One region of the Kitasatospora sp. NPDC057940 genome, then DNA from elsewhere that is predicted to be linked to it. Evidence: riboswitches for the same ligand, from Rfam matches in the RefSeq annotation. Region 1 holds a riboswitch; each other region holds the start of a gene.
What was found. A riboswitch is a leader RNA that binds a small molecule or an ion and turns the genes downstream of it on or off. The one in region 1 is predicted to bind cyclic di-AMP.
Positions count from the first base shown of each region.

Region 2: it holds a riboswitch for cyclic di-AMP, as region 1 does, so the genes downstream of both, ACFVTF_RS00095 (M23 family metallopeptidase) here and ACFVTF_RS18500 (hypothetical protein) in region 1, are expected to answer to the same signal.
Region 3: it holds a riboswitch for cyclic di-AMP, as region 1 does, so the genes downstream of both, ACFVTF_RS17685 (transglycosylase family protein) here and ACFVTF_RS18500 (hypothetical protein) in region 1, are expected to answer to the same signal.
Region 4: it holds a riboswitch for cyclic di-AMP, as region 1 does, so the genes downstream of both, ACFVTF_RS10270 (NlpC/P60 family protein) here and ACFVTF_RS18500 (hypothetical protein) in region 1, are expected to answer to the same signal.

Region 1 is NZ_JBHVPH010000010.1:207,743-215,360, reverse strand. Features, by position in the region: gene ACFVTF_RS18505 (esterase/lipase family protein) at 1-923, shown strand, start outside; cyclic di-AMP (ydaO/yuaA leader) riboswitch at 1,214-1,380, shown strand; gene ACFVTF_RS18500 (hypothetical protein) at 1,383-2,729, shown strand; gene ACFVTF_RS18495 (hypothetical protein) at 2,748-3,374, opposite strand; gene ACFVTF_RS18490 (IclR family transcriptional regulator) at 3,580-4,377, opposite strand; gene aceB (malate synthase A) at 4,566-6,218, shown strand; gene ACFVTF_RS18480 (gamma-glutamylcyclotransferase) at 6,372-6,758, shown strand; gene ACFVTF_RS18475 (8-oxoguanine deaminase) at 7,070-7,618, opposite strand, start outside.
Region 2 is NZ_JBHVPH010000001.1:18,580-26,197, forward strand. Features, by position in the region: gene ACFVTF_RS00065 (hypothetical protein) at 1-270, shown strand, start outside; gene ACFVTF_RS00070 (GNAT family N-acetyltransferase) at 267-728, opposite strand; gene ACFVTF_RS00075 (hypothetical protein) at 765-1,517, opposite strand; gene ACFVTF_RS00080 (sensor domain-containing protein) at 1,635-2,375, opposite strand; gene ACFVTF_RS00085 (GNAT family N-acetyltransferase) at 2,563-3,135, opposite strand; gene ACFVTF_RS00090 (hypothetical protein) at 3,178-4,149, shown strand; gene ACFVTF_RS00095 (M23 family metallopeptidase) at 4,210-5,043, opposite strand; cyclic di-AMP (ydaO/yuaA leader) riboswitch at 5,056-5,214, opposite strand; gene ACFVTF_RS00100 (alpha/beta fold hydrolase) at 5,559-6,386, shown strand; gene ACFVTF_RS00105 (TetR/AcrR family transcriptional regulator) at 6,455-7,024, shown strand; gene ACFVTF_RS00110 (PP2C family protein-serine/threonine phosphatase) at 7,237-7,618, shown strand, end outside.
Region 3 is NZ_JBHVPH010000010.1:13,911-21,528, forward strand. Features, by position in the region: gene ACFVTF_RS17675 (DUF397 domain-containing protein) at 1-146, opposite strand, end outside; gene ACFVTF_RS17680 (hypothetical protein) at 706-1,683, shown strand; cyclic di-AMP (ydaO/yuaA leader) riboswitch at 2,118-2,278, shown strand; gene ACFVTF_RS17685 (transglycosylase family protein) at 2,265-3,635, shown strand; gene ACFVTF_RS17690 (LacI family DNA-binding transcriptional regulator) at 3,754-4,773, opposite strand; gene ACFVTF_RS17695 (glycoside hydrolase family 13 protein) at 4,799-6,517, opposite strand; gene ACFVTF_RS17700 (sugar ABC transporter permease) at 6,555-7,460, opposite strand; gene ACFVTF_RS17705 (carbohydrate ABC transporter permease) at 7,501-7,618, opposite strand, start outside.
Region 4 is NZ_JBHVPH010000004.1:425,432-433,049, reverse strand. Features, by position in the region: gene ACFVTF_RS10300 (aminotransferase class V-fold PLP-dependent enzyme) at 1-447, shown strand, start outside; gene ACFVTF_RS10295 (Lrp/AsnC ligand binding domain-containing protein) at 476-757, opposite strand; gene ACFVTF_RS10290 (rhomboid family intramembrane serine protease) at 799-1,581, opposite strand; gene ACFVTF_RS10285 (hypothetical protein) at 1,783-2,046, shown strand; gene ACFVTF_RS10280 (NYN domain-containing protein) at 2,335-3,696, shown strand; gene ACFVTF_RS10275 (NlpC/P60 family protein) at 3,897-4,931, shown strand; cyclic di-AMP (ydaO/yuaA leader) riboswitch at 5,269-5,418, shown strand; gene ACFVTF_RS10270 (NlpC/P60 family protein) at 5,429-6,574, shown strand; gene ACFVTF_RS10265 (NlpC/P60 family protein) at 6,802-7,618, shown strand, end outside.

The DNA of each region.
Region 1 (7,618 bases):
TCCACGGCGCCAACGACAACGCCGACCGCGCCTGGGCGAACCCGGGGGAGAGCGGCACCTGCGGCGCCTCCGCCTGCCCGTCCACCGGCCTCGCCCAGTACCTCGCCGGCACCGGCCACCGGGTGTTCGCCATCGGCTTCGCCCACAAGCAGGGCGACAACCTGCTCCAGGCGCAGGCCGTCGGCGACGCCGTCGCGCTGATCCGGGCCCGTCTCGGCGTCCCCCAGGTGGACGTGGTGGCGTGGAGCAAGGGCGAGGTCGCCGCCCGGGCGTACGTGTCCTCGGTGCGCCCGTCCTGGGGGCGGGCCTACGCGGGCGACGTGCGCCGCCTGATCACCCTCGGGGGCCCGAACGGCGGGCTCGACTACGTGTACGCGCACGGCTGGTCGTTCGACCTCGCGAGCTGGCCGGCCTGCGGCGGCACCGCCAACGCGCCGTCCCCGCACCTCTACATGACCTGCTACGGCACCTACACGGCGCAGCCCTGCCTCGGCGTGCTGCCCACCGGCGGCTACGACTGCTACCCGGGCCAGCGCCAGCTGCTCGCCCGCTGGGACGGCCGGTACGGGGTGGACGGCACCGCCCAGGACTGGTGGACCACCTACTACGGCGGCCAGGGCTTCTACACCTCGGGCCAGGGCATCCAGGCGGCGATCGACGCCGGTTCGCTGATCGCGCCGCTGCAACAGGCGGGCGTCCCCGCGTCGGTGCGCACCTACCTGCTCGCGGGCGGGTCCGCCGACATCCCGGGCGTGCTCAACGAGAACCGGGGGCCCAGTGACGGCATCGTGTTCACCGCGAGCGCCCTGGACACCACCGGCATCGCGACGATCGGCGGCACCCGGCTGCTCACCGGCCTCAACCACCTGGAACTCGCCTGGGCGCCGGAGGCCGAGAGCCAGGTCGACAACTGGCTCGCTTGACCCGTGGACCCGTGGACCCGTGGACCCGTGGACCCGTGGACCGGTGGACCCGTGGGCCCGTGGACCCGAGGCCCGTCGATTCACCGATTCGTCGTTCGGCAGCTCAACGGCTCCGCTGATCCGTCCCAACTGATCCACCACGCAGCGTCGTTGATCGACACCACTGTGACCTGTGCGACAACCGGCCCTGGCAGGTTGTCCGTTCACGCACGGCCTGCCTAGCCTGCAACCGTCGTCCGCCCTCGCGGACCCCCGCCGTCGGGACGCCGAGTCCTGTCCACCCGTCGGCCGGCAACCGAGCACCACAGCGGACGGGAGCGGGGGAACCAAGGTCAGCGCCCGGCCCGTACGCTCCCGCGTGCGGGCCGTGGCTAGGGGTGAAGCCGCTTCCACCGGCGGCCGGGCTGCCTCAGCCCGAATCCGACAGCTCACCTCGCAGGCGTCGCAGAGGACACCGCCATGCACCAGCCTGCCCGGCGCCGCGCGCCGCGCCACGCCCGCCCCTCCCACCGGGGCCGCAACGCCGCCCTCGCCGTCACCGGAGCACTCGCCGTCACCGGCGCCGGACTGCTCGGCCTGCCGGCCGTCTCCGGCGCCCAGGCCGCCACCACCCCGACCGTCACCCAGGACCGACTCGCCCCGGCGACCATGGTCGCCAACCAGGCCGCCACCGCCTCGCTGACCCTCCACTCCTCGGCCTGCTTCACCGCGAAGACCGTCGGCGTGGGCGTCCGGAACGCGGCCGGTGCGAACCTCGACTTCCCGGGCAACGCCTCCAACGTGCAGATCTGCCCGAGCGGCCTGTCCTTCACCAGCGGCGCGCGCGCCCTGCCGGCCGGGACGTACACCCAGTTCGGCTTCTGGCAGGACCTCGGCGGGGCCTGGCACAACCTGGCCTCGCAGCAGCTGGTGGTCTCCAGCGCCCCGGCGCCGACTCCGACTCCGACCCCGGCGCCGACTCCGACTCCGACCCCGGCGCCCACCGCGAAGCCGACTCCCGCCCCGACCCCGACCCCGACCCCGACCCCCACCGCGAAGCCGACCCCGACGAGCACCCCGAGCCCGAGCAGCCCGAGCGCCACCGCCGGCCCGTCGGCGGGCACCCCCGCCTCCCCGGTCGCCGGCAAGTCGCTGACCTGGTCCGACGAGTTCAACAGCCCGATCAGCTGGGGCTCGCGCTGGGTCGGCGACAAGAGCACCGCCTACAAGTACGGCAACCACAACCCGGACGACAACAAGCTCGACCTGCTGAACAAGAACAACGTCAGCGTCGCGAACGGGGTCGCCACCTTCACCGCCGCGCCCGGCACCACCACGCTGGAGAACGGCAAGCAGGCCTGGAACACCGGCTTCCTGACCACCGAGGGCTCCAGCGAGGGCTTCCAGGTCAGGACCGGCGACTACGCCGAGACCCGGGTCAAGCTGCCGTCCGGCTCCGGCGCCTGGCCTGCCTTCTGGACCTGGAAGAACGGCAACGGGGAGGTCGACTCCTTCGAGTACCACCCCGACAACCCGAACCTGCTGGAGCTGACCAACCACGTCAACCCCGGCAACCCCAAGTACTACACCGACGCCGGCGCCGTCGCGAAGGACCAGTGGGTGACCATCGGCACCTACTACGGCGCCACCTCGGTCGACTGGTACGTCAACGGCGCCAAGGTGTTCTCGGACGGCAAGGGCGTCGGCGCCAACTGGTCGGCGTACCTGATCCTCAACCTGTCGGTCGGCGCGGGGAAGTACCACCCGGCGCCGCAGGGCACCGCTCCGATCACCTTCGCCGCCGACTACGTCCGCGTGTACCGGTAGGCCCTCGGGGCTTCCGGGTCAGGAGCCGGGAGCCGTCTCGACCACCGTGATGTCGAACGGCTGCCGGTTGTTCCCCTCGTCCGGGTCGTCCACGCCGCGCACCGTGACCGAGCCGCCGGTGAGCCTGCCGATCGGCAGGTCCGGGGAGAGGCGCACCGGCACCAGCGCGGTCGCGCTGCGCAGCGGGGGCAGTCCGGCCGGGAAGACACAGCGCACCTGGCGGCCGTTGAGCCGCACCTCGCAGTCCTCGGGGAAGTACGGGCCCTCCGGGGAGACCCCGGGCGGCAGCGTCACCAGCACGGTGAACGGTGCCGCGGTGGTGTCCGGGCCGCGGTTGGCGATGAAGGCGTGGACGGTGGTGGTGCCGCCGGGCGGGGCGGCGTCCGGGTCGAGCCGGACCACCTCCAGATCGGAGCGGGACGCCGTGGGGGCTGCCGTGTCCACCGCCGGCCGGGGCTCGGGCCGGCGTGCCCAGGACGGGTCGGCGGTCAGCGTCGCCACCGAACAGCCGGCCGCCATCGCGGCGACGAGCGAGGCCGCGCGGAATCCGCAGAGCCTGCCGGCCTGCCCGGACTCGCCGCGCCCGGCCCGGCCGCGCCCGGACCCGCCCTGCCCGGACCCGCCCTGCCCGGACCCGCCCCGCATTGTCGAACGCCTGCACGTCATCGTCGTCCACCCTGTCCCGGGGCCCCGGCCGCCCGCGCCGTTGCGGGCCGCGTCCGCACCAGGGTGGCGGAGCCTGCGCCGGGGGTAGGTGCAACCCGCTCGGTGTCCGCTCGAACGGGGGAGCGCGCGCACGGGAAGTCGACCGGATCGACTTCCCGTGCGCGAAGCGGGCGGTGACGACGGGTCAGGGGGCGAGGACCTGCCCCAGCCGAGCCGCGATGTGGTGCATCACCGGTACCAGCGAGGACGTGCCGGCCTGCTCCTCCAGGGCCCGGATGCGGGCCTCCGGGCCGGACACCGACAGGGCGGTGGGCGTCGGCGCGCCCGGTACGGCGAGCGCGATGCAGCGGACGCCGATCTCCTGCTCCTGGTCGTCGACCACGTAGCCGCGCTCGCGCGCCTCGGCGAGCTGGTGCAGCAGCTCCTGCGGGTCGGTGACGGTGTACTCGGTGTGCGCGGGCAGCGGGTTGGGGCCCAGGATGGCGCGCGCCTCGTCCTCGGGGAGCTGGGCCAGCAGCGCCTTGCCGACGCCCGTGCAGTGCGGCTGCACTCGTCGGCCGACCTCGGTGAACATCCGCATCGAGCGCCGCGACTGCACCTGCCCGACGTACACCACCTCGCCGCCCTCCAGCACCGCCAGGTTGGCGGTCTCGCCGGTGGCCTCCATGAGTTCGGCCAGGTAGGGGCGGGCCCAGCTGCCGAGCAGCCGGCTGGACGTCTCGCCGAGGCGGATCAGCCGGGGGCCGAGGGTGTAGCGACGCGCCGTGTCCTGGCGTACATAGCCCTGCTGGACGAGGGTACGAACCAGGCGGTGGATGGTCGGCATCGGCAGGCCGGAGCTGGCGGAGAGCTCGCTGAGGGTGGCCACGCCGCCGGAGTCGGCCAGCGCCTCCAGGAGTTGGAAGGCGCGCTCGACGGACTGCACGCCGCCGGTCGCGCGGTCCGTGCTGGCCGTCGATGCTGTGTCGGGGGTCGAAACCACCGGCGTTCCCTTCGCTGTCGGGGAGGAGTAGAGTCCCGGCGATCACATCAACAAACCGTTGAAATTCTGTATCGCGGAAACTAGTCTCCACCTTACAGAATCGAATCCACCGACAGGTGGGTTCCGATCAAGGAAGTTCCCACCGGAGCTCCCTTCGCCAGGCTCAACCGCTTAGGAGTGTCCTGCCCATGGCTACAGAACAGGGACCCGTCGGCGCCTCCCCCGCTGCTCCGGTCGTCACTGTCGCCGGTCCGCGCGTTCACCGGGCGGAGGAGGTGCTCACTCCGGAGGCGGTCGCCTTCGTCGTCGGCCTCCATCGCGCTTTCGAAGGGCGCCGACAGGAGCTCCTGGCCGCGCGGAAGGCCCGCCGGGCGGAGATCGCCAGGGCCGGCACGCTGGACTTCCTCCCCGACACCGCCGACGTCCGGGCCGGCGACTGGAAGGTCGCCGAGGCGCCCCGCGCGCTCCAGGACCGCCGGGTCGAGATCACCGGTCCCACCGACCGCAAGATGGTCATCAACGCCCTCAACTCCGGCGCCCGGATCTGGCTCGCCGACTTCGAGGACGCCACCTCCCCGACCTGGGAGAACGTGGTCAGCGGCCAGATCAACCTGATCGACGCCTTCGAGGGCCGGATCGACTTCACCACCTCCGCGGGGAAGGCGTACGCCCTCAAGCCCGCCGCCGAACTCGCCACCGTCGTGGTCCGCCCGCGCGGCTGGCACCTGGACGAGAACCACCTGCTCGTCGACGGCACCCCGGTCGCCGGAGCCTTCCTCGACTTCGGCCTGTACTTCTTCCACAACGCCGCCCGGCTGCTCGCCAAGGGCGCCGAGGACCCCAACTCCGGCCCGTACTTCTACCTGCCGAAGACCGAGAGCCACCTCGAAGCCCGGCTCTGGAACGACGTGTTCACCCACGCCCAGGCCGCGCTCGGCATCCCGCACGGCACCGTCCGCGCCACCGTGCTGATCGAGACCATCACCGCCGCGTTCGAGATGGACGAGATCCTCTACGAGCTGCGCGACCACGCGGCCGGCCTCAACGCCGGGCGCTGGGACTACCTGTTCTCGATCGTCAAGAACTTCCGCGACGCCGGCGAGCAGTACGTCCTGCCGGACCGCAACAGCGTCACCATGGCCTCGCCGTTCATGGCCGCCTACACCCGCCTGCTGGTGCAGACCTGCCACCGGCGCGGCGCCCACGCGATCGGCGGCATGGCCGCGTTCATCCCCAGCCGCAGGGACCCGGAGGTCAACGCCGCCGCCCTGGAGAAGGTCAAGGCGGACAAGGACCGCGAGGCCGGCAACGGCTTCGACGGCTCCTGGGTCGCCCACCCGGACCTGGTGCCGGTCGCCCGCGCGTCCTTCGACGCGGTGCTCGGCGAGCGCCCCCACCAGAAGGACCACCCCGGGCCCTCCGAGCCGGTCACCGCGGCCCAGCTGCTCGACATCGCCGGCGCCGGCGGCAGCTGCACCCACGCGGGGCTGCACAACGCCGTCCAGGTCGGCATCCGCTACATCGAGGCCTGGCTGCGCGGCCTCGGTGCGGTCGGCATCTTCAACATGATGGAGGACGCCGCCACCGCGGAGATCTCCCGCTCGCAGATCTGGCAGTGGATCCACAACGGCGTCGTCCTGTCCGACACCGGTGAGAAGGCCACCGCGGACCTCGTCCGCGCCCTGGTCGCCGCGGAGTTGGCCGAACTCCTGGCCGAGCTGGGTGCGGACGCGTACGCCGGCGGCCGCTGGCGCGAGGCCGCCCAGCTCTTCGAACAGGTCGCCCTGGCCGAGGAGTTCGCGGACTTCCTGACCCTCCCCGCGCTTCCCCTGCTGGGCTGAGCCCCAATCTATCCGCCGGCGCCGCCGCTGCCGCCTGCCAGGGTGTAGCAGTCCCGCCGGCCCATTGCTCCGTTCCGTACGGCGACGATCCCACCTGTCCTCCCGGCGCCGTGCGGAACGGCCTTTTCCCGGTACCCGGTAAGGAGTTCAACCGTGCCCCGCATCTTCTTCAACGGCCAGGCCATGGTCGGCGGACCGTTCCACGCCAAGGTCGCCGACTCGCTGGTCGGCCCGGCCCGGACGGCCCCCGGCTACCGCTTCTTCTCGATCGACGACGTCTGCCCGGGCCTGCTCGCCGATCCGGCGGTCGACACCGCCATCGAGGGCGAGCTCTACGAGATCACCCTGGAGCACCTGCGCGACGTCATCCTCCCCGGCGAGCCGCGGGAGTTGGAGCTCGGCGTCATCAAGCTCGACGACGGCTCCGCCTGCCTGTCGATGCTGCTCGCCCGCGGCGAGGTGGAGCGGGGGGTGCACCGCGAGATCACCCACCACGGCGGCTGGCGCGCCTACCTCGGCTCGCTCGGGCGCGCCGCCTGAGACCGGACGCGTAGCGGCGGACGCACCACAGCGGACGGATCGCGGCAAGCGAGTCACGGCGAACGGACTTCAGAGAACAGATTTCAGCGAACAGATAACAGATGACAACTTTCGTCAGCTGTTATCTGTTCGCTGTTTTCTGTCACTCGTCGCTCGTCACCCGCCCCCGGGCACGCCGCAGCCCCGGACCCTCGCCGTGGGTCCGGGGCTGCGGTCCGCGCGCCGGCCGGGAGGGCCGGGTTGCGGAGTCCGGGTCACGCACCGTCCCTGGGCGGCCCGGAGTTCAGGGGTGGAGGAGGACCGGCGGGGCGTCAGAGCGGCCGGGCGGCGAGCTCCTTGGCGGCGCGGGCGCAGGCGCGGGCGATCCGGTCCTCGTTGACGGTGGTCAGCTGGCCCTTCTCGACGACGGCGTTGCCGTTGACGAACAGCACGGCCAGCGGCGGCAGGGCGCCGAAGGTGAGGGCGGCGACCGGGTCGGCGATGGAGGAGTGCAGGACGCCGTCGATCTTCCACAGCGCCAGGTCGGCGAGCTTGCCGGCCTCGATCGAGCCGATCTCGTCCTGGCGGCCGAGCACCCGGGCGCCGCCCATGGTGCCCAGCCGCAGCGCCTGGCGGCCGGTGAGGGCGGTCGGGGAGCCGTGCAGACGGTTGATCAGCAGGGCGTTGCGCAGCTCGGTGCCGAGTTCGCCGGACTCGTTGGAGGCGGTGCCGTCGACGCCGAGGCCGACCGGGACGCCGGCCCTGAGCATGTCGGGGACGCGGGCGATCCCGGCGGCCAGCCGGGCGTTCGAGGAGGGGCAGTGGGCCACGCCCGTGCCGGTCTCGGCGAACTTGGCGATGTCGGAGTCGTTCATGTGGAC
Region 2 (7,618 bases), on a different contig from region 1:
GAGCGTCCGCGCTCCGGCTTCGAGCAGTACCACGCGCTGCTGGCCGCCCGGGGCCTGCTCTCCCGGCTGCCCGGCCCCGAGGCGCAGCGGCTGCGGGACGCGGTGGCCGGGCAGTTGGTGCTGCCGGAGGGGATCCCGTACGGGTCGGACCGCAGCTGGCTGGCGGAGAAGATACTGTCCCGGCTGGAGGCGACGGCCTTCGTCCCGACGCAGCCGGCCCAACCTGCTCAGCCCGTCCAGCCGGCTCCGTCGGCGGGCGACCCCAGCTAGCTGCTGAACTCCTTGACGGTGAAGTGCAGTTCGGGCTGCTCCCAGGGCGTCTTGACCTGCGGCGGGCGGGTGCCCGTGCGCTCGGCGCCCATCTGGAGGTAGAAGCCCTCGGCGGGCGGGTGGGACACCACCTTGATCGAGGCGATCCCGGCGGCCCGGGCGCGCTCCAGCATGTCCGCGATCAGCTTCCGCCCGATGCCGAGCCCCTGCGCCTCGTCGGCGACGAACATGAGGTCCAGTTCCGCCGGTTCGCGGATCATGCCGTAGAAGCCGAGCAGCAGGTCGGTGGTCGGGTCCAGGGCCAGGAACACCTCGTGTCGGGCGACGTACTCGGGGGTGACCCGGTAGCCGTCGATCATCGCCGCATAGTCGCCGCGGTAGGCGGTGGAGGCCTGGATCAGCTCGGTGAGCCGGTCGGCGTCAGCCGCCCCGGCTCGCCTGATGGTCGTCTCGCTCATGCGGGCGAGTATAGGGGTGCTGACCAGGAGAGACCATTACTTTTCGGTGGCAGACCGGCGGCGGTGGTCGGCGGCCCGCAGCACCAGGACGCGGCGGGTGCGGCCGTCCGCGGCGCGGGGGAAGCGGCGGATCTCGCTGGCGACGCGACGCTCGCCGAGCGCGAACCGCAGCGGGTCGAGGTGGCCGCAGCGGAGGCCGTGGCCGTCGTGCAGCGGCTGGACGCGGACCTCTCCGTCCGGGGAGGTGACCCGGACGAGTTCCACCAGGGCGGCCAACTGCCGCTCGGGGCCGAACAGTTCGGGGTAGGCGAAGAGCAGGTAGCCGCTCAGGGTGAGCGCGAAGGCGCCGTCCGCGAACGGCAGCCGGGGCAGCGCGGCGGCCACGTACTGCTGCGGGTACGCGGCCGAGTCGGCGGCGAACAGGCGGCGGGCGCGGTCCCAGCTGCGCAGGTAGCGGTCCGGCCGGCAGGAGCGCGGCGACGGGTAGAGGTGCGGGCGGGCGGCCATCGCGGTGGCCATCGACGCCCGGGCCGCCAGCGCGTGGGCCGCGACCTCGGGTGCGGAGAGCGCGTACGCCGGGTCGGCGGCGATCACCCGGCAGCCGAGCCGGCGCGCCTCGGCGGCCAGGCCGGCCGCACCGCCCGGGCAGTCCAGCACCGGGCCCGGCAGCGCGGCGAGCTGGGCCCGGGTGAGGTCGAACAGGTCGCAGTACTCGTCCAGCGGGCGGGAGGTGACCAGGATGTCCCGGCCCAGGGCGCCCGGGTCGGCGGGGGTGTGTGCGGCGGACACGCGGCCATCCGAACACGGGCCGGCCCCACCCGCATCCGGAGCACGTCCGGGTGGGGGCGGGGCCGGGGAAGCGGGCGGGACCGGGGAGGCGGGCGGGACCGGGGAGGGCTGCGGGGTTCAGCGGCCGAGCAGGCCCTGGGCGGCGGCCCGGTTCACGTTGGTCAGGCCGCGGACCAGCTGCGCGGTGAGGATGATGAGCAGCACCCCGACCAGCGAGAAGCCGGCGATCTGCCAGGCCCCCTCGATGTAGTAGACGTGCTGGACGTTGTCGCTGTCGTAGAAGTCGAAGATCCGGTACCCGCGCCAGGAGGTGAAGGCCGGGAAGATCCACTGGTAGAGCGGGTACAGCGCCATCGCCCAGCCGAGCAGCAGGAACACCAGCGACAGGGCGAAGCTGAGGACCGCCCACGGGAACATCACCACCTGGTAGAACGCGGCCTTCCACCCGGCCGAGTCCGCCAGCCGCGCGGTGATCGCCCCCCAGGTGCCCGGGCGGGTCTGGCGCACCGGCTCCGGGGCGGGCACGTCCAGGGCCAGCATGCCGCGCACCCGGGCCCGCTCCATCCGGCCCATGCCGCGGGCGACGGTGGTCAGGAGGGCGAGCACGGGCAGGCCGAGGACGGTGACGAAGGTGCCGATCCCCATGCAGAACAGCACGATCGAGACGGAGAAGCCGATGACCGACAGCGGCAGGCCGGTGAGCGTGTAGCCGATCTCGCGGTAGTAGTGCTTGGAGAACGGCGCCCGCCAGACGGCCGGCGGCTCCTCGGTCCGGTGGGCCCGAGCGGGACGCGGGTCGTCGCCGTAACCACCGAGGACGTCCCACTCACGGTCCTGCGTGCTTCGGCTGATGCTCATGTCCCGGCCCCGGTCCCTCGTTCTCGACTGCTGATGGCATCAGTCTGGTCGAACGGCGGGCCGGGGAGGATCCGGAGGCCTGGCGGATCGGGGGTGGGGTTAACCCCCCGGGCCTGACCCGGCAGGCCTGCCCCCGGGCCTGCCCCGGGTCCGCGTCGGGTCCACGCCGGACGTCCGCGCCGGGCCGTCAGCCGGTCGCGCCGGTCCACTCGTCGGCGAGCAGCGAGTACAGGTACGAGTCGGACCAGACGCCGCCCTTGCAGAGGTCGTGCCGGACCCGCCCCTCCAACTGGAACCCGAGCCGGAGGAGCACCTTGGCGGAGGCGGCGTTGTCCACGTCGACCCGGGCCGCCAGCCGGTGCACGCCGAGGGCCTCGAAGGAGAGCTCGCAGAGCAGGCCGGCGATCTCGCCCGCGTAGCCGCGGCCCCAGACGTCGCGGCCCAGCACGTAGCCGAGGTGGGCGGAGCGGTGGTTGCCGAGGGTGAGGGAGGCGTGGGCGATCGGCGTGGCGTCCGCCGGGTCCTCGGCGTCCTCGCGCCGGGTGACGGCCAGCCGGTAGGTGTCCCGCTCCGGCGCCATCGCCTCCTCCAGGTAGAGCTCGATCTGGTCGGCGCAGGTTTCGCGGTCGCGCGGCTCGAAGGGGAGGTAGCGGGTGACCTCCGGGTCGCCGAACAGCCCGTACAGCGCGTCCACGTCACCTGCGGTGTGGTGATACTCGCGGATGGCCAGCCGGGGGCCGGTGAGTCGTACGGGGACCATGGCAGCCGACCCTACTCCCGGCCAGCGGTTACCGTTCGAGCTATGAACGACGAAGACCTGCGGCTCGCCCCGCGCACCAGGGCCTCCGACCTGCTCGCCTGGGCGGCGGAGGAGGACCGCACCCCGGTGGCCGAAGCGCCGCTGCGCGCGGTGCTGGCCCTGCTGGAGCTGGGCGAGGGCAGGATGCACGACGGCTGGCCCGAACTGACCTCGAACGCGGTGGAGCACCTGCTGTACGAGCGGCTCTACCTGTACGTCCAACCCGAACCGGAGGCGGACCCGCTGGCGTACGGCGCCGCCGTCCGGCTGCTGACCGACCACCAGCGGGCCGCCAAGCGGCTCAACGCCAAGCGCCAGGAGCGGCTGCACGCCGAGGCCGAGTGGCAGGGCGAGGTCGCGGCCGGGCTGCTGCGCCGCGCCGACCTGGTGACCTGGCCCCGGCTGTACGCGCTGCTGCTGCACGCGTACGGGGCGGACGTCGCGGATCCGGAGGCGGTGCGGGAGTGGCTGACCGGCTTCCGGGAGCTGGCGCAGGAGGAGCGGCTGGCCAGGTTCGCCGCACTGGCGCAGACCGGCTGGCTGGACGAGGTGGACGAGCAGGGCTGGAGCCCGACCCGGGTGATCTCGGTCGGCATGGCCACCGACGGCGCGCGCCGGCTGCTGGAGCAGGGCCTGATGCGGCGCAGCTACCGCAACCTGGCCGAGCTGACGGCGCTGGGCCGGCCGATGCCGGACGAGCTGGCCGGGGACTTCGGGGCGTTCGAGGAGGCGGCGGTGGAGGCCGCGCTCGACCTGTACGGGGAGTGGACGGTGCCCGGGCTGCCGCGAATGCTGGTGGAGGAGTTCCCGGACCTCGCGCCGGAGCCGGGGCAGGAGGAGATCGACGCGTACCTGGCCGGGCTCGCGCAGGAGGAGTTCGACGCCCGCATGGAGGGGCTGGCGGGGCCGGCGCAGGAGGAGTTCGACGCGCACCCCTCGGAGTCGGCGGACCCGGCGGACCCGGCGCAGGAGTGACGCGGCGAAGCCCCGGCCGCGGTGCCTTCTGGTTCCGGCGGCCGGGGCTTCGCGGGTGCGTCAGGGGTTGAGGCCGCGCTGCTGGAACCAGGTCTCCGGGTCGACGGGGGCGCCGCCACCGGGGCGGACCTCCACGTGCAGGTGCGCGCCGGTGACGTTGCCGGTGGCGCCGACCTTGCCGATCTGCTGGCCGGAGGCGACCTTGCCGGAGCCCTTGATGATCGAGGAGAGGTGGCAGTACCAGATCTCGGTGCCGTCGGGCAGGGTCTCGACGATCCGGTAGCCGTACGAGCCGGACCAGCCGGCCGAGGTGATGGTGCCCTGGCCGACGGCGTAGACGGGGGTGCCGGTGTCCGCGGCGAAGTCCAGGCCGGTGTGCAGGTGGGCCCAGTAACGGGCGCTCTGGCCGTAGTGGGCGGTGAGGTGGTAGTCGCGCACCGGCAGGGTGAGGGCGGCGGCCTTGGCCCGCTCGGCCTCCTCGGCGGCCCGCTTGGCCTCGGCCTCCTTGGCGGCGGCCTTGGCCTCCGCCTCCTTCGCGGCCTGGACGCGGGCGTCCTCCTCGGCGGCGGTGCGCTGGCTGTCGGCCTGCAGCTGGATGCGGGCGGCGAGCGCGAGGCCGGGGTCGGCGGAGAGGGCGACCGGGGTCTCGTCCGGGGTCTCGATGGCGGGGGCGGCGGCCGGGGTGGCGGAGGCGAAGCCGGTGGCGCCCAGGGTGGCGGCGACGGCGGTGACGCCGAGCAGCGGGGAGGTCCCGCGGACCTGACGCGGCATCCGGTGCCGGTTGGTCTCGACCTCCGGGCCCGCGTACTCGGGGCCGTCCGGGCCGGGGTGGTCGAGGAGCCGGGTACCTGCTGCGAGGCCGGCCGGGTGTGCCGGAGTGTGCGTCGACGCCACGGAGGCGCGCTCCTTTCCTTCCTTCGCGCCTACCGGGTTAGCTGACGGGTTCGGAGCAGGAAGGTCTCCTACGGCCGGGCCGGAGCCCCGCCGATTCACCCCAAGGAACGTGGTTCCCCGGCTCCCTGACCTGCCCGGAGGCCGGTCGGCGGGATTAGGCGACGGCGCACGGTGCCGTCTGGGTACGGCGTTGACGACCGCGCTGCGTTATCAAACGTTAATCCTAGGAGGCCCTGATTCCAAGCCGTTCGCCCGGGACGACCTGAGACGGGCGGGGCATTCTGGGGCATGACGGGCGTTTTGTTCCCCTTGGGCACCCCTGGACCCCTTTGAACACCATTGACGCCACCTCACGTGATCGGACGTCAACGAACGACCCTTCACCTGCAAACCTTTCGCCGGCCTCCCCCGCTCCGTAGGGCGCGAAGGCTTGACGGCTAAGGCTATTAGCCTTAGCTTTATGGCTATCGGCGGCAGCGCCGAAGCCCGCACCGGCAACCCTCCGGAGACCTGCCATGAACGCCACCAGCGCCCCCACCACCCAGTACCTCGACGTCACCGGCGGCCGCCTCGCCTACGACGACACCCGACAGGGCGACGGCGCTCCCGTCGTGCTGCTCCCCGGAATGCTCGACACCCGCGCCGCCTACCGGCACCTCCGCCCGCTGCTGGCCGCCGCCGGCCGCCGGGTCATCACCATGGACCTGCGCGGCTTCGGCGAATCCTCGATCGTCTGGGACGACTACTCCCCCGCCGCCATCGCCACCGACGTCCTCGCCCTGCTCGACCACCTCGGCATCGACCGCGCCGTCCTGGTCGGCAACTCCTACACCGGCGCGACGGTCGTCAAAGCCGCCGGCGACGCCCCCGAGCGGGTCGCCGGCATCGCCCTGGTCGACGCCTTCGTCGAGAACCCCCCGCCCGGCGCGCTCCTGCGCGGTGCCCTCCGCGCCATGGGCTTCCTGACCGTCCACTCCCCCGCCTTCTGGGGCCTCTACCACCGCAAGCTGGCCTACCCGGGCGCCAAGCCCGCCGACTTCGACACGTACGTGGCCGGACTCGTCGCCGCCATGCGCACCCCCGGCCGCAAGACCGCCACCCGCGGATACGTCAGCGGGGACTCCGCGCCCGTCGGCTGGACCGCGGCCGTGCGCTGCCCCTCGCTCGTCATCATGGGCAGCAAGGACCCCGACTTCCCGAAGCCGGAAGCCGTCGCCGACCGGCAGGCCGCCGCGCTCGACGCACGGAAGGTCATGATCGACGGATCCGGGCACTACCCGATGGCCGACAACCCGCAGGCCACCGCCGACGCCCTGCTGCCCTTCCTCGCCGAACTCGTCTGAGCCCCGCCCGCCCACGTCAGCCCCGCCCCGCCACATCAGCCCCCTTCCACCGACGGAGAGCCCGCGCCATGCCCCGAGTAGGACTCACCCCCGAGCAGGTCGTCGACCACGCCCTCGCCCTCATCGACGAGCAGGGCACCGAGGCCCTCACCCTGGCCGCCGTCGCCGCCCGGGCCGGGGTCGCCACCCCGTCGCTGTACAAGCACGTCAGCGGCGGCCTCGCCGAACTGCGGCGGCTCATCGCCGTCCGGGTCACCGAGGAACTCGCCGACCGGCTCGCCGAGGCCGCCGTCGGCCGCAGCGGGGACGACGCCGTCGACACCGTCCTGCGCGCCTACCACGCGTACGCCACCGAGTACCCGCACCGCTACAACGCGCTCCCCCAGGCCCCGCAGCCGGACGACGACCTCACCCGCGCGGCCGGGCGGCTCGTCGGGGTGATCATCGCCGTCCTGCGGGAGTACGGCCTCGACGGCGCGGAGGCGATCCACGCCGCCCGCACCGTCCGCTCCGTCGCCCACGGCTTCGCTTCCCTCTCCATCGGCGGCGGCTTCCAGCTCGCCGAGGACCTGGCCACCACCCAGAGCCGCCTCATCACCCTCCTCACCACCGGCCTGCGCACCTGGCCCACCCTCTGAGACACCGGCCGTGGCACAACCCGCCCGGCCTCCCACGACGACGGCGGAACCACCACCACACGGGGTGGGGCGTGCACCAGAAGTCGGACCCGCCGACTTCCCGTGCGGCGGGCGGGCAGCGGGCCTGGGGGCGGTGGGGGCGGACGGGTTAGTGTGGCCGGGCTGACTGGTGGTCATGACAGGGGACCGCCGACCCCTTGGCGGAGGTCCACGTGCCCGCACCGATAGCGAGGGCGCGGCGGTGGTACCTGCGGCTGCTGGACGGGAACGCCCGGGCCGCGCGGTACGCGCTGGGGGTGCTGCTCGGAGTGACGGCCGTGCTGAGCGTGCTGCCGATCGTGCTGCCGTACAGCTGGCCGCCGTCGGCGCTGGTGCTGCCGCTGGTGGTCGGCGGGCTGCTGCTGCGGCGCGGTCAGCTGCTGGTGCTGGTGTGCGCGGCGCTGGCCGGCGGGGTGCTGGGGGCGGTGGTGCGGGATCCGCTCGGGGTGCGGATCGGGGTGACGCTGGTGCTGGCCGCGACCGCGGTGACGGTGCTGGCCGCGAACCGGTTCCGGCACCGGCTGGGTCTGCGCGGGACCCAGGGCGATTCGATGC
Region 3 (7,618 bases), 190 kb from region 1:
TCGCCCCCCGGCAGGGCCGCGAACTCGACGCAGTTCCCCTGGGAGTTGCTGTGCAGGCTCTTCTGCCAGACAACCCCCTTGAGGTCGGCGGCCGCCATCCCGTTGTAGGTGTCGTACGAGCCGTACGTGTCCTGCGAGTCGTGCATAGAAATCTCCCGAAGAGCTCCGGAGTGGTCGTCCAGCGCGGCGCTCCCGGCACCCGCCGAACGAACGGACCGGCCCCGTACCGGCCCGGCACAACGCCTCACTTGACGCGATGATAGCTGCTGTGCACGTGCATCAGCACGGGACATTGCAGGTGCACGAGGCCTTTCACCGGCAGTTCTGAACTCTTCACGGTCCCTTCTCCTGACGGTACGTAAACGGACATAGCCGAGTGAATCGTCAGATTCTCGATAACCGGCCGTGAGCGGTTCCCCGCTGAATGTTGATCTTCAGGCGCCCGGAGTCGCGCCTTCGTGACCCTCCGTCAGGCGACCTCCTGGCTGTGAGACATCTCACGCGCCACAGAAGCAACTCGACGCCCCGTCGGACACGTCAGGGCAACCAGCGGCGATCGCTCGAGGGCTGGGTGAGATATGTCCGGATTGCGGGCAAACCGCCCGGCCGGACACGACGGGAGCGCGGCGCACCCGCCATGACCACGTGAAACCCGAACGGCAGCCGAATGCAGGCCTGACGGGCCGATGTCCTACGATCTCCGGCATGAGCACCGCAGCCATCCCGGGCGCGCCACTGCCCGTCCGCACTCCAGGCTCCCGTGCGCGGGGGCGCCACCGTCGCCCCGAGCGCCCCGAGATCCCGGCCGGATCCCCGGCCCTGGTGCTCGCCGTGCCCGCGACCGCCGGGCCCGAGTCCCGCTCGGTCGTCGAGGAGCTGCTGTCGATCGTCCGCAGCGAGCAGAACGGCATCCAGACCGCCGTCGGCTACCTCCCGGGCGAAGCCGCCCAGGGCGCCGACAGCGACGACCGCACCGTCGCCGAACTGCTGGCCATGGCCGCCGAGGCCGGTCTGCCCGCGCCGGTCCTGGTGCCGCTGGTACCCGGCCCGCACGGATTCCTGACCGAACTCCACGCCCTCGCCGCCGAGTACGGAGCCCCCGTCACCGACGTGCTCGGCCCGCACCCGCTGCTCGCCGAGGCCGTGCACGTGCGCCTGTCCGAGGCCGGCCTGGCGCGTGCCGACCGGGCCCGGCTGTTCGCCATCGCGACCGCCGCGGACGGCGTCGTGCTGACCACCGTCGGCGGCGAGGAGGCCGCTGCCGCGGCCGGCATCACCGGTGTCCTGCTGGCGGCCCGGCTGGCCGTCCCGGTCGTGCCCGCCGCGCTCGACGTACCGGGCTCGGTCGCCGCGGCCGTCAACCACCTCAAGGAGACCGGCTCCCAGCGCCCGGCGCTGGCCCCGCTGGTGATCGGGCCGGAGGCCGACTCCGAGCTGCTCGCCACGGCCGCCGAGGAGACCGGCTGCCCGTCCGCGGCGCCGCTGGGCGCCTACCCGACGGTCGGCCAGCTGATCGCCTCCACCTACCTGGCCGCGCTGCCCGCGCCCTCCCCCGAGGCCCTGGCGCAGGCCGAGGCCGAGGCGGCGGAGGCCGCCGAGGGCGCCCACGCCGACCACTCCGGCCGGGGCGGTCGCGCCGCTCACGCCGCTCACACCGCCGCCGAGGAGTCGGCCGGCCAGTAGTAGCGGTCACCGCACGCGGGAAGGGCCCGGAACGGCTACGTTCCGGGCCCTTCCCGCTTGTCCCGTAAGGGAGTTAAGGGGGGAATAGGCGTGATGTCCGTTCTGTCCATATTTGTTCGCCATCGCACGACACGCCCCCCGACGCCCGCAGTGTGGACACGCCACCTTCCCGACGGGCGGACCCCCGGGCGACCCGACCCACCGTCACCCACTCCCTGAAGCGCAGACAGTTGCGCGCACCCTTCGCCGTGTTGCCGGAAATCGATCATTTCCGATCATGAAAAGCGAAGGGAACGACCGTTCTCGCCAAACCGTGATGCGCGTCACAGGTGTTTGCAGTTTGAACTTAAGTCTGCTTAACGTGCTCCCCGTTCGTGGCCACACGAACCCAGTTCATCCGCGACGCCGAGTCCTGCCGTCGGATGTCCTGGCAGCGCGAAAACGCACCACGGCAGGAGCGGGGGACCCACAGGTAAGTCGCCCCGGACCGTTCCCCGGAACGATCCAGGGCTAGGGGTGAAGCCGCGCCCACAGCGCGGCCGGGCAACTCCAGCCCGAATCCGACAGCTCACCTCGCAGGCGTGGGAGAGGACTGCGTCTTCATGCTGCCCACCAACGGCACCCGTCCGTCCAGTCGTACCCGACGCGTGATCGCCGCCGTCGGCGTCGCGGGCGTCGGCCTCACCATCCCCTGCCTCACCTCCGGCACCGCCTCCGCCGCCTCCGTCGCCACCTGGGACAAGGTCGCCCAGTGCGAGAGCACCGGCAACTGGAGCATCAACACCGGCAACGGCTTCTACGGCGGCCTGCAGTTCACCTCCAGCACCTGGGCCGCCTTCGGCGGCACCGCGTACGCCCCCCAGGCCAACCAGGCCACCAAGGACCAGCAGATCGCCGTCGCCGAGAAGGTCCTCGCCTCGCAGGGCCCCGGCGCCTGGCCGGTGTGCTCGGTCCAGGCCGGCCTGACCAAGGGCGGCGCCGCGGCCGCCGTCGACACCTCGGCCGGCTCGACCACCGGCTCGGCTGCCGGTTCGACCGCCACCAAGCCCGCCGCGAAGCCGGCCACCCCGGCCGCCAAGCCCGCGCAGACCCAGGCCCCGGCCGCGAAGCCCGCCAAGCCGGCCGCACCGGCCCAGGACCAGGCGCAGGCCCCCGCCGACTCCACCGACGGCACCTCGGCGCAGAAGGGCCAGAACCAGGCCCAGAACAGCGCCCAGCCCCAGGCCGACGACTACACCGTCGCCTCCGGCGACTGGCTGTCCTCGATCGCCGACAAGCACAACCTCCAGGGCGGCTGGCAGCGGCTGTACGAGCTCAACCGCGGCACCCTGACCGAGGGTCCGGACAGCATCTACCCGGGCCAGCGCCTCTCGTTCAAGGACGGCGGCCAGGCCCAGCAGTCCGGCTCGGACTTCACCTGGTTCGACCGCTCGCAGAAGTCCGGCCAGACCTCCAACGGCGGCGCCGCGAACACCAAGCCGGCCGCCCAGCCCCAGGCCCCGGCTCAGACCCCGGCCACCAAGCCGGCTTCCAAGCCGGCCGCCCAGGCCCAGACCCCGGCCCAGACCCCGGCGCCGGCCCCGGCCGCCACCGGCAGCATGGCCGCCGCGGTCTCCTTCGCCAAGTCGAAGGTCGGCCAGGCGTACGTCTACGGCGGCACCGGCAACGGCGGTTGGGACTGCTCCGGCCTGACCCAGGCCGCGCTGCGCGCCGCGGGCGTCTCCGTCCCGCGCGTCGCCGCCGACCAGGCCGCCGCCAGCACCCGCGTCTCGCTGGACAGCCTCCAGGCGGGCGACCTGCTGTTCTGGTCCAACAACGGCCAGAACTCCGGCGTCTACCACGTCGCGATCTACATCGGCGGCGGCCAGTACGTCGAGGCCGCCAACCCGAGCTCGGGCGTGCGCCTGCAGACCGTCGCCAACTGGGCGCCGGACTTCGCCGGCCGGGTCTGAGCACGACCGGCGGGTGACAGGATCCGCCCCCGGACCACGAGGGCTGACCCGGCACCCGGACAGCACGCAACGGGCCCCGGAGAGCAACTGCTCTCCGGGGCCCGTCCGTTGGCCGTCCTCAGCGCGCGCAGGCCCCCGTGGACCCGCGCATGACCAGCTCCGGCTGGAACATGAACTCCCCGCGCTGGGCCGCGTTTGCGCCGACCTCCTCCAGCAGCGCGTCCACCGCCGCGGTCGCCATCGCCTCGACCGGCTGGCGGATCGTGGTCAACGGCGGCTCGGTGAAGGCGATCAGCGGCGAGTCGTCGAAGCCGACCACCGAGACGTCGTGCGGCACCGACAGCCCACGCTGCCGCACCGCCCGGATCGCCCCGAGCGCCATCATGTCGCTGCCGCAGACGATCGCCGTGCAGCCCTTGTCCAGCAGCGCGCCGGCCGCCGCGTGCCCGCCCTCCACGCTGAACAGCGTGTGGTGGACGAGCTCCTCGGCCTCCTCCTGGCTCCGCCCCAGCACCTCGCGCATCGCCGCCGTGAAGCCCTCGATCTTGCGCAGCACCGGCACGTACCGCCGCTGTCCGACCGCCAGCCCGATCCGCTCGTGCCCGAGTTCGGCCAGGTGCTGGACGGCCATCCACATCGCGGCCCGGTCGTCCGGCGAGATGAACGGCGCGTCGATCCGCTCGCTGTAGCCGTTGATCAGCACGAACGGGACCCCTCGCCCGGTCAGCCGGGCGTAGCGGTCGTGGTCGGCGGTGGAGTCGGCGTGCAGCCCGGAGACGAAGACGATGCCCGCCACGCCCCGGTCGACCAGCATCTCGACCAGTTCGTCCTCGGTGGACCCGCCCGGCGTCTGGGTGCACAGCACCGGGGTGTACCCGTGCCGGCTGAGCACCTGCTCGATCACCTGGGCCAGTGCGGGGAAGATCGGGTTGCTCAGCTCCGGCGTGATCAGCCCGATCAGGCCGGCGCTGCGCTGGCGCAGACGGGTCGGCCGCTCGTAGCCGAGCACGTCGAGCGCCGCCAGCACGGTCTGCCGGGTGGCGGCGGAGACGTTCGCCTTGCCGTTGAGTACGCGGGAGACGGTGGCTTCGCTGACCCCCGCCTGCGCCGCGATGTCTGAGAGTCGCGCCGTAGTCACGGTCCCAGAGCCTATTGCAACCACGTCAGACCGCCCACCAGCCGGTGCTGTCCGGCGCGAGCACGGTCTCGCCGCCGTCGACCACCAGCTCCACCGAGGAGAGCAGCAGCTTTCCGGGCGCCGCTATCCGGACCGGCTCGTCCGTGGCGTTGACGGTGCAGACGAAGGAGCCGCGGCGGAACGTCAGGGTCCCCTCGGGGCCCTCCAGCCACTCCACGGCCGTCCCGGCGCCGAGGTCGTCCTGGGACCGGCGGACGGCGAGCGCGCTGCGGTACAGCTCCAGGGTGGACGCCGGGTCGCCGGTCTGCGCCTCGACGCTCAGCGCGGCCCACTCGGCCGGCTGCGGCAGCCAGGACGGCCCGCCGGCGACCGGGCCGAAGCCGTACGGGGCCTCGGTACCGGACCACGGGATCGGGACGCGGCAGCCGTCGCGGTAGCCGTCCTGCCCGGCCTTGCGGAAGAACGACGGGTCCTGGCGGACCTCGTCCGGCAGGTCGGTGACGTCCGGCAGGCCGAGTTCCTCGCCCTGGTAGATGTACGCGGAGCCGGGCAGCGCGAGCATCAGCAGGGTGGCGGCGCGGGCGCGGCGCAGGCCGAGCTCACGGTCGCCGGGGGTGCGGATCTGGGTGCCGAGGCCGGGCGGGTTGGCGAAGCGGGTGGCGTGCCGGGTGACGTCGTGGTTGGACAGCACCCAGGTGGTGGGGGCGTCGACCGGGCGCATCGAGTCGAGCGAGACGTCGATCACCTCGCGCAGCGCGGCGGCGTCCCAACCAGTGCCCAGGTACTGGAAGTTGAAGGCCTGGTGCAGCTCGTCGGGGCGCACGTAGTTGGCGGTGCGCTGGACGGTCGGGGTCCAGGCCTCGGCGACGCCGATCCGCTGGCCCGGGTACTCGTCGAGGATCTTGCGCCAGCTGCGGTAGATCTCGTGCACGCCGTCCTGGTCGAAGAACGGCATGACGTCGTTGCCGAGCAGCTTGAGCTGGTCCGAGCCGCCGAGGTCGGGCAGGCCGGGGGCCTTCACCAGGCCGTGGGCGACGTCGATGCGGAAGCCGTCGACACCCATGTCGAGCCAGAACCGCAGGATCGAGCGGAACTCGTCGGCGACGGCCCGGTTCTCCCAGTTGAAGTCGGGCTGCTCGGGGGCGAACAGGTGCAGGTACCAGTCGCCGGGGGTGCCGTCCGGGTTCTCGCTGCGGGTCCAGGCCGGGCCGCCGAAGATGGACTCCCAGTCGTTGGGCGGCAGTTCGCCGTTCTCGCCCTTGCCGGGGCGGAAGTGGTACCGCTCGCGCAGCGGGGACCCGGGGCCCTCGCGCAGGGCGCGCTGGAACCACTCGTGCTGGTCCGAGGAGTGGTTGGGGACGAGGTCGACGATGATCCGCAGCCCCAGCTCGTGGGCGTCCCGGATGAGCGCGTCGGCGTCCAGCAGGCTGCCGAACATCGGGTCCACGGCGCGGTAGTCGGCGACGTCGTAGCCCGCGTCCGCCTGCGGCGAGGCGTAGAACGGCGAGAGCCAGACCGCGTCCACGCCGAGGTCGCGCAGGTACGGCAGGCGGCTGCGGATGCCGGGCAGGTCACCCATGCCGTCGCCGTTGGAGTCGGCGAAGCTGCGCGGGTACACCTGGTAGATGACCGCGTCCCGCCACCAGCCTCTGGACGCGCCGCCAGTCGCAGGAGCCGGGGTGACCGCCTCGTGGGCGGCGGCGTCGGCGGCAGGCCGGGAGGTGTCGGCCAGGTTCTGGGTCATGGACGGTATCCCTTGGGGACTAGAGGAGCGAGGAGCGTTACGACTTGGAGGCGCCGGCGGTCAGACCGGTGACCAGGTGGCGCTGCACCAGGTAGAAGAAGGCTGCCGACGGGATCGCGATCAGCACGGCGGTCGCGGCCATCAGGTTCCACTGGGCGTCGTGCTCGCTGACGAAGGTCTGCAGGCCCACGGCCAGCGTGTACTTGTCGGAGCTGAGCATGAAGGTGGAGGCGAACGGCACCTCGGCCCAGTACGTGAGGAAGGAGTAGAAGGCGGCCACCGCCAGGCCCGGGCGGGCGAGCGGCAGCACCAGCCGCCAGAAGGTGCCGAACGGGCTGAGCCCGTCGACCCGGCCGGCCTCGTCGATCTCCACCGGGATGGTGTCGAAGTAGCCCTTCAGCAGCCAGGCGCAGTACGGCACGGTGGTGGTCGAGTAGACCAGGATCAGGCCCAGGTAACTGTCCAGCAGGCCGAGGTCGGAGAGCATCGTGTACATCGGCACGATCAGCACCGCGATCGGGAACATCTGGGTGACCAGCAGCGACCACATCAGCGGCCGGTGGCCGGGGAAGCGCATCCGGGAGACGGCGTAGCCGGTGGTGGCGGCGACCAGGACGCCGAACACGGTGGTGACGCCGGAGACCAGCAGGGCGTTGCCGAACCAGGTGAAGAAGTCCGTGTCGAACAGCACGTGGTGGTAGTTCGACAGCGTGAGCTTGTCGAGGATCGCGCCGGGGTGGAGGTAGTCGGTCTTGTCCGGGCCGAGCGAGACGAAGAGGATCCACGCCACCGGGAACAGCGCGACCAGGCCGGCCACGATCAGGGTGCCGTGGGACAGCGCCCGGGCCAGCAGGCTGCTCTCACCGCGCCGGCGGACCTTGGCCGGCCGGGCGGCCGGGGCCACGGTCGTCGCGGGGGTGGGGAGTTCGGTGGTGGTGCTCATCGGGGGTACCTGCCTTCGTGGGTCAACTGGGTCCGGGGCCTCAGCCGTTGGCCTGCTCGTTGCGGGCGAGCCAGCGCCGGTAGAAGGCGGTGAAGACGATCAGGATGGACAGCAGGATCACGCCGTAGGCGGCGGACTGCGCGTAGTCCCGGGGGATC
Region 4 (7,618 bases), on a different contig from region 1:
CTGATCGCCCGGCTGACCGCCGGGCTGGCGGAGATCCCGCAGGTCAAGGTGCTGAACCTGTTCGGTGCCGAGGCGGCCCGGGTGGGTGTGCTGTCCTTCGTCGTCCAGGGCTGGAACAGCTCGCACTTCTCGGCCGCGCTGTCCGCCGAGTACGGCATCGGGGTCCGCGACGGCCTGTTCTGCGCGCACCCGCTGCTGCGCACCCTGCTGGGGGACGAGGAGGTCTCCCCCTCCGAGTGCGGGGCGCCCGAGCCGTCGCTGCCCGGCGAGCGCAGCCTGAACGCGATCCGGGTGAGCTTCGGGGCCGGTACCCCGGACGAGCACGTCGACCGCTTCCTGACCGCCGTGCGCGAGCTGGTCACGGACGGTGCCGCGTGGGACTACCGCAACGAGGGCGGGCGCTGCGTCGCCACCGTGCAGGTCGACCGGGGGCGTCAGCAGGGCTGAGGGGCCCGGTCGGCGGGGCCGAAGGGGCCTACTCGTCCAGGCCGAGGGCGAAGGCGGCCTCAAGGTCGTGCTGGGAGTAGGTGCGGAAGGCGATCTGGGTCTCGGTGTGGGCCACGCCCGGGACCTTGTTCAGCCGGCCCGGGATGACCGTGGCCAGATCGTCGTGCCGGCGCACCCGGACCATCGCCACCAGGTCGTAGCCACCGGTCACCGAGTACACCTCGCTGACGCCCTCGATGGCCGCGATGGCCTCGGCGATCTCCGGGATGCGGTCGACACTGGTCTTGATCAGGACGATGGCGGTGATCACTGTTCGGGCTCCTTTGTGGGGTGCCGCCAGCGTATCGGGCGTCAGCCGGGTCGTCTCGGGGGGTGGCTGACCGCCGTGCAGGCGTGGAGGAAGCCCGCCGAGAAGCCGATCACGTGGACCAGATAGGCCACCCCGGGCCCGGCCGAGTGGACCGACCACCACTGCAGGGCGAACCAGAGGCCGAGCACCAGCCAGGCCGGGAAGCGCAGCGGCAGGAACAGCAGCAGCGGGACGAGCGTCGTCACCCGGGCGCGCGGATGGAAGCGCAGGTAGGCGCCGAGGACGGCGGAGATCGCGCCGGAGGCGCCGATCAGCACCAGGGTGGAGCCCGGGGAGTGCGCCTCGGCGAGGGCGAACCCGTACGTGGCCAGGCTGCCGGCGGCCAGGTAGAAGACGGCGAACCGGGCCCGGCCCAGCCGCTGTTCGACGGTGGGGCCGAAGACGTGGAGGAAGAGCAGGTTGCCCAGCAGGTGCAGCCAGCCGGCGTGCACGAAGAGCCCGGTGAGGACGGACAGCGCCGGGTGCTTGCCCGGGGTGGGCGCGGCCGGGCAGCCCGGGGCCGGGTCGGGGGCCTGGGCCAGCTGCTCGGCGGTCAGCGGGCGGCCGGCCAGCACCTCGGCGGGGATGACGCCCCAGCGCTGCTCGTACCGCTGCTCCGCGCAGAGCCGGGACTGGCCGGTGCCGTACAGCGGGTTGAGCCCGGCGGCCGGGCCCAGCAGGAACACCAGGGTGTTGAGCGCGATCAGGGCGTAGGTGACCGCCGGGGCGGGCACGGACGGGTGCTCGCCCCGCGCGTCGGTGTGCCCGGGGGCCGTCAGTGCCATGCGGCCAAGCATCCCTCCGTGTCGGGCGTGTGACACGGCCTTGTACGGCAGGTGGACTAGCCCGCTCGTTCTCCTGACCGGTGGCCGGGATGGTTGCCCCAGGCAATAGGCTTGGGGCGGGCATTCCCGCCTCCCGCCGCCGACGCCGGGGCTCCGGGGGGAGCGCCTGGCCCACCCAGGGACCACCCGAGAGGACCCCCGATGACCGTCCCCGCCCTGACCGCCGAGACGCGCTGGCGCTGCACCCTGTGCGGAAACCTCACCCGCTTCGACGTGACCCGCACCGCGCGGGTCACCGAGTTCCTGCACTTCGACCTGGCCGGCGACTCCAAGGTCGAGGAGACCGAGGTGCTGAGCGAGACGATCGAGTCGGTGCGCTGCCGCTGGTGCAACGCCGTGGACCAGGTCGAGCTGGTGGCCCGTCCGGGCGCCGAGGGCGCGGAGGCCTCCGCCGAGCAGGGCTGACGCCCGACGGCGCGGGGGGCGGGTGCGCGGCGCGCCTGCCCGCCGCGCTGGGACAATACAGACAGGACGCACGGAGCGTGACGACAGGGCGGCGGCCGCGGGCCGTGACCCCGTAGGACCAGGATCGGAGCCGAGGACGTGGTGGACGCAGCGAGGGAGCCCGCCGAAGCGCAGGGGCTTCAGCCCGCTGCGGCCGTGCAGGCGCAGGCCGCCGATCCGGCCCCGTCCGAGCCCGCGGCCGTCGGCGGGGCGGCAGGTTCCGGTGAGTCGGCGGGGCCCGGTGAATCGGTGGGCTCCGGCGGGGCGGCGGGTACCGGCGAGGTGGCGCCGGAGCGTGCTGCCGAGAAGCTGGACCGGCCGCTGCCCGAGGGCGTGCGCCGGCGCGTGGTCGGCCTGGCCTCGGACGCGCTCGGCGGGCTGCCGCCCGGCGAGCTGCCGCAGAGCCTGCGCCAGTACGTCAAGTTCACCCCGGCCCGACGGGCCAAGTACGCGGCCACGGCGCTGGCCGCGGCGCTGGAGTCGGAGCCGGCGTTCCGGGTGCGGATAGCGGAGCGGCTGAGGCTGGGCCAGCCGGATCTGGTGAAGGCGTTGGAGTCGGGCAGCGTCCCGGGCGCCGCCGATCCGATGGACGTCGCGGCCGCTGCCTACCTGGTGCGGTCGGCCGGCTGGAGCCGGCTGGTGGCCGAGGCCGGGGAGGAGGCCGAGCGGGCCGGCGCCGAGGGCGCGGCCGCCGAGGCCACCCGGTTGGTGGAGAAGTTGCAGGCGGAGCTCGCCGAGCTGCGGTCCGCCGCCCGGGCGGACCTGGATCGGCAGCGCGCGGAGTCCGAGGACGTCCGCCGGGAGGCCGAGTCGCTGCGGAAGAAGGTGCGCTCGCTGGAGAGCGACACCCGCCGGGCGCAGGCCGAGACCAGGCGGCTGACCGCCGAGCTGGAGGCCGCGAGGGCGCAGGCGGCCACCGAGCGCGGCGCCGCGGAGTCCGAGGCGCGGCGGCTGCGGCACCGGGTCGGCGAGCTGGAGACGGCGGCCGAGCAGGGCCGCCGGTCGGCCCGCGAGGGCCGCAGCGTCGAGGACATGCGGCTGCGGCTGCTGCTGGACACGGTGCTGCAGTCGGCTCAGGGGCTCCAGCGGGAGCTGGCGCTGCCGGTCTCCCAGATCCGGCCGGGGGACCTGGTGGAGGCGGTGGTGCCGGGTGCGGCCTCGCCGCACGACGTGGCCCGGCGCGGTCTGGCCGACGACGATCCGGCGCTGCTGGACCAGCTGCTGGCGATCCCGCAGGTGCACCTGGTGGTGGACGGCTACAACGTGACCAAGACGGGCTATCCGACGCTGCCGCTGGAGCAGCAGCGGATCCGGCTGCTGGGCGGGCTGGCGATGCTGGCCCAGCGCACGCAGGCGGAGGTCACCTGCGTGTTCGACGGGCAGGACCTGGACGTTCCGGTGATCATGGCGCCACCGCGCGGGGTGCGGGTGCGGTTCAGCCGGACCGGCGAGACCGCGGACGAGCTGATCCGCCGTCTGGTGCGGGCCGAACCGCAGGGCCGTCCGGTGGTGGTGGTGTCCACCGACCGGGAGGTCGCGGAGGGCGTGCGGAAGGCCGGCGCGCGCCCCGTGGCTTCCGTTCTGCTGCTGAACCGGCTGGCGCGGCCCTGACGGCTTCCGCGACGGGATGACGCCTGGTCAGCGCCCGGTTTGCGGTGGTGTGCACATCCGGTGAAGCCCGCGGGGGAAGTGGAGTTCACGCCTTCGGGGGAGTGGCAAAACCCGTGGATCTTCCCTAGGGTGTGGCGTCAAACCTATTTTCCGGATTCTCACCTGATTGGGTGAGGCCGATGGAAGAAGGAGCAATTCCCTTGGCCTCGCACCGCCGTCCCAAGCAGCCGAGCCGCGCCCGGGTCTCCGTGCTCACCGCTGCCGCGGCGACCGCGGTCGCCCTCTCCGCGCAGGTCGCCGCGCACGCCGCGCCCCAGCCGAGCAAGAGCGACGTCAAGGCGCAGATCGACCAGCTCCAGCAGGACCAGGAGCAGGCGGCGGAGAAGTACAACGGCGCCAAGGAGCGGGCCGACCAGCTCCGCAAGCAGTCCGACCAGCTGCAGGACAAGGTGGCCCGCAGCCAGGACGAGATGACCCAGCTGCAGACCGGCCTGGCCGGCGTGGCGGGCGAGCAGTACCGCACCGGCGGCATCGACCCGTCCGTCCAGCTGATGCTCTCCTCGGACCCGTCCGGCTACCTGGAGAAGGCGTCCAGCGCCCAGCAGGCCAGCGCCAGCGAGTCCGAGGCGCTCAAGGGCCTGCTGGACCAGCAGCGCCGGCTGGACCAGGAGAAGTCCGAGGCCGCCGCCGTCCTGGCCTCGCTCGACTCCACCACCAAGGACCTGAACCAGGCCAAGACGGACGTCAACCAGAAGCTGAAGGCCGCGCAGGACCTGCTGAACTCGCTCAGCGCCTCCGACCGCGCCGCGCTGCGGGCCCAGCAGCAGCAGGACGACCGCGCCTCGCGCGGCAGCGACCGTGCCGACCTCGGCAGCCTCCCGCAGGCCGGCGGCTACGCGGGCGTGGCCGTCGCCAAGGCGATGAGCAAGCAGGGCTCGCCGTACGTGTGGGGCGCCACCGGCTCGACCACCTTCGACTGCTCGGGCCTGATGGTCTGGGCGTACGGCCAGGCCGGCGTCTCGCTGCCGCGCACCTCGCAGGAGCAGGGCAACGTCGGCACCAGGGTCTCGCTGGACCAGGCCCAGCCGGGCGACCTGGTCATCTACGGCCCCGACCGGCACCACGTCGGGATGTACATCGGCAACGGCATGGTGGTCCACGCGCCGCACACCGGTGACGTGGTGAAGGTGATGAAGGTCGACGCGATGCAGATCAACACGATCCGCCGGGTCTGACGTCCCGACACGCCCGAAGGGCCCGTCCGGGCCTGTGATCCACGCCACCCTCGGACCGGGGGTGGCGTTCGGGTTTTGTCCGCAGCATGACTCCCCGATGAAGAGTGATCAGCTTTACGTACGGCGGTGATCACTATGTGTCATATTCACAAAAGAACTTTGGTCTTCTTCCGTCTTTTTTCTGACAAGGATTTGAACGGATCACGGTTCAGTTACTAGGGTCGTGCCCCGAACCACCGCACTCCCGATCGCCCAGCCAGGGTGGCGGCGGTGGTTTCCGTCGAGTTCGTGACGCAGCGGGGCGGGCCCAGTGCCTGCCCGACGGGGAGCCCAGCAGTCGGGGGCGCTGTCGAACGGAGCCGGGGAACCACGTTCCTCCGGGGTGAATCGGCGCCAGGTCGGCCGGTGGAACGGCCGTGAGGCGTCGTAGGGCACGCTTCCGGCCCGAACCCGTCAGCTCACCCGGTAGACGGCGTAGGAAGAAGGAGTCCGCCTTCGTGGCGTCCCATCGTCGTCCCAAGCCCGCAAGTCGCACCCGGGTCTCGATCCTGACCGGCTTCGCCGCGGCGGCCGTCGCGCTGTCCGCGCAGTCCGGCGCCCACGCCGACCCGCAGCCGACCAAGGACCAGGTCAAGGAGCAGGTCGACCAGCTCAACGACCAGGCCGAGGTCGCGACCGAGAAGCTCAACGCCGCCCAGGAGAAGCAGCAGCAGCTGCAGAAGCAGGTCACCGACCTGCAGGACCAGGTGGCGCGGCAGCAGGGGCAGGTGACCGACCTGCAGGGCGGCCTGGCCGAGATCGCCGGCGAGCAGTACCGCAACGGCGGCATATCCCAGACCGTCCAGCTGATGTTCTCCGCCAGCCCGGACACCTTCCTGAGCCAGGCCGACACGCTGAACCAGGCCGGCGGCACCCAGAAGGGCCAGCTCAAGCAGCTCCAGGACGAGCAGCGCAAGCTCGACCAGGTGCGCTCCGAGGCCCAGGGCAAGCTCGCCGAGATGGAGACCACCACCCAGCAGCTGAAGAGCGCCAAGGACGAGGTCCAGGGCAAGCTCAAGGCCGCGCAGGACCTCTTCAACACCCTGTCCGAGCAGGAGCGCCAGGCGATCCGCGCGGCCGAGGAGAAGGCCGCCGCCGACGCCAAGGCGAAGGCCGACGCCGCCGCCAAGGCCGCCCAGCAGCAGCAGGCGGCCCAGCAGGCCGCCGACCGCTCCTCCCGGGACAACAACCGCAACGACCTGAGCGCGTCGCAGGCCCCCGCCGCGCCGGTCAGCAAGCCGAGCGCCGGCAGCTCGCGCGGCGCCGCGGCGCTGTCCATCGCCGCCTCCAAGATCGGCAGCCCGTACGTCTACGGCGCCTCCGGCCCCGGCTCCTTCGACTGCTCGGGCCTGATGGTCTGGGCGTTCAACCAGGTCGACGTCTCGCTGCCGCGCACCTCGCAGGAGCAGGCCCACGCCGGTACCCGGATCGGGAGCGACCTCTCCCAGGCCCAGCCCGGCGACCTCCTGATCTTCTACGGGGACGCCCACCACGTCGGCATCTACGCGGGCAACGGCCAGGTGCTGCACGCGCCGAAGCCGGGCGCGTCGGTCCGCTACGAGGCCGTCAGCAACATGCCGCTGACCTCCATCGTGCGGGTCTGATCCCAGCGCAGGTCCTCCCAGGCCCGGCCTTCCACCACGGAAGGCCGGGCCTGCGGCTTTTCCGGCGACTCGGACCGGTGTCCGATTAAGGGTCAAATATTCGGGTTGGCGGGGGTTTGGACTCGGTTGCCCGGACTCGCTAACGTCTGCCACCGGACTCCGCTTCCAGGGCCGCCCGCGTTGGTGCGGCGGCGGGGCCCCACCGCCGGATCGGAGCCGTTGCCGCCATGCCCGTGCACCGTCGTTCCCAACTGTTCGCCCGTGCGCTGGTGCTGACCGCGGCCGCCACCACCGCCCTGGGCGTGACGACGGGCGGCAGCGCCCAGGCCGCCCCCGCCGCGCCGGACGCGCCCACCCGCAAGGACGTCAAGGCGCAGGTGGAGCAGCTCTACGGCGAGGCCGAGCAGGCGTCCGAGAAGTACAACGCCGCCCAGGAGGCGCAGCAGCGGCTCCAGGGCGAGACGACCGTCCTCCAGGGCGAGATCGCCGTCGCCCAGGACCAGCTCAACCAGTTGCGCGGCGACCTCGCCACCGTGGCCGGCGCCGAGTACCGCGGCGGCGGCATGGCCCAGACCGTCCAGCTGATGCTCTCCACCGACCCGGAGGGCTACCTGTCCCGGGCCCGCACCCTCGACCAGGCCGCCGAGCGGCAGCAGGAGACCCTGCACGAACTGGCCACCCGCCAGCGCCGGCTCGACCAGCGCCGCACCGAGACCGCCGGCAAGCTCGCCGAACTCGACCAGGCCCGCCGCTCGCTCGCCGACAGCAAGCAGCAGATCCAGCAGCGGCTCACCAAGGCCCAGCGGCTGCTCAACAGCCTGGGCGTCGCCGAGCGGGCCCGGATGGCCGCCCAGGACGCCCGGGAGGCCGAGCAGCGCGCCACCCGGGGCACCGACCGGCTGGACCTCGGCACGGCCCCGCCCGCCTCCGAGCGCGGGGCGGCCGCGCTGGCCGCCGCGGTGGGGATGATCGGCTCGCCCTACCTCTACGGATCCACCGGGCCCCGCGCCTTCGACTGCTCCGGTCTGATGTACTACAGCTGGC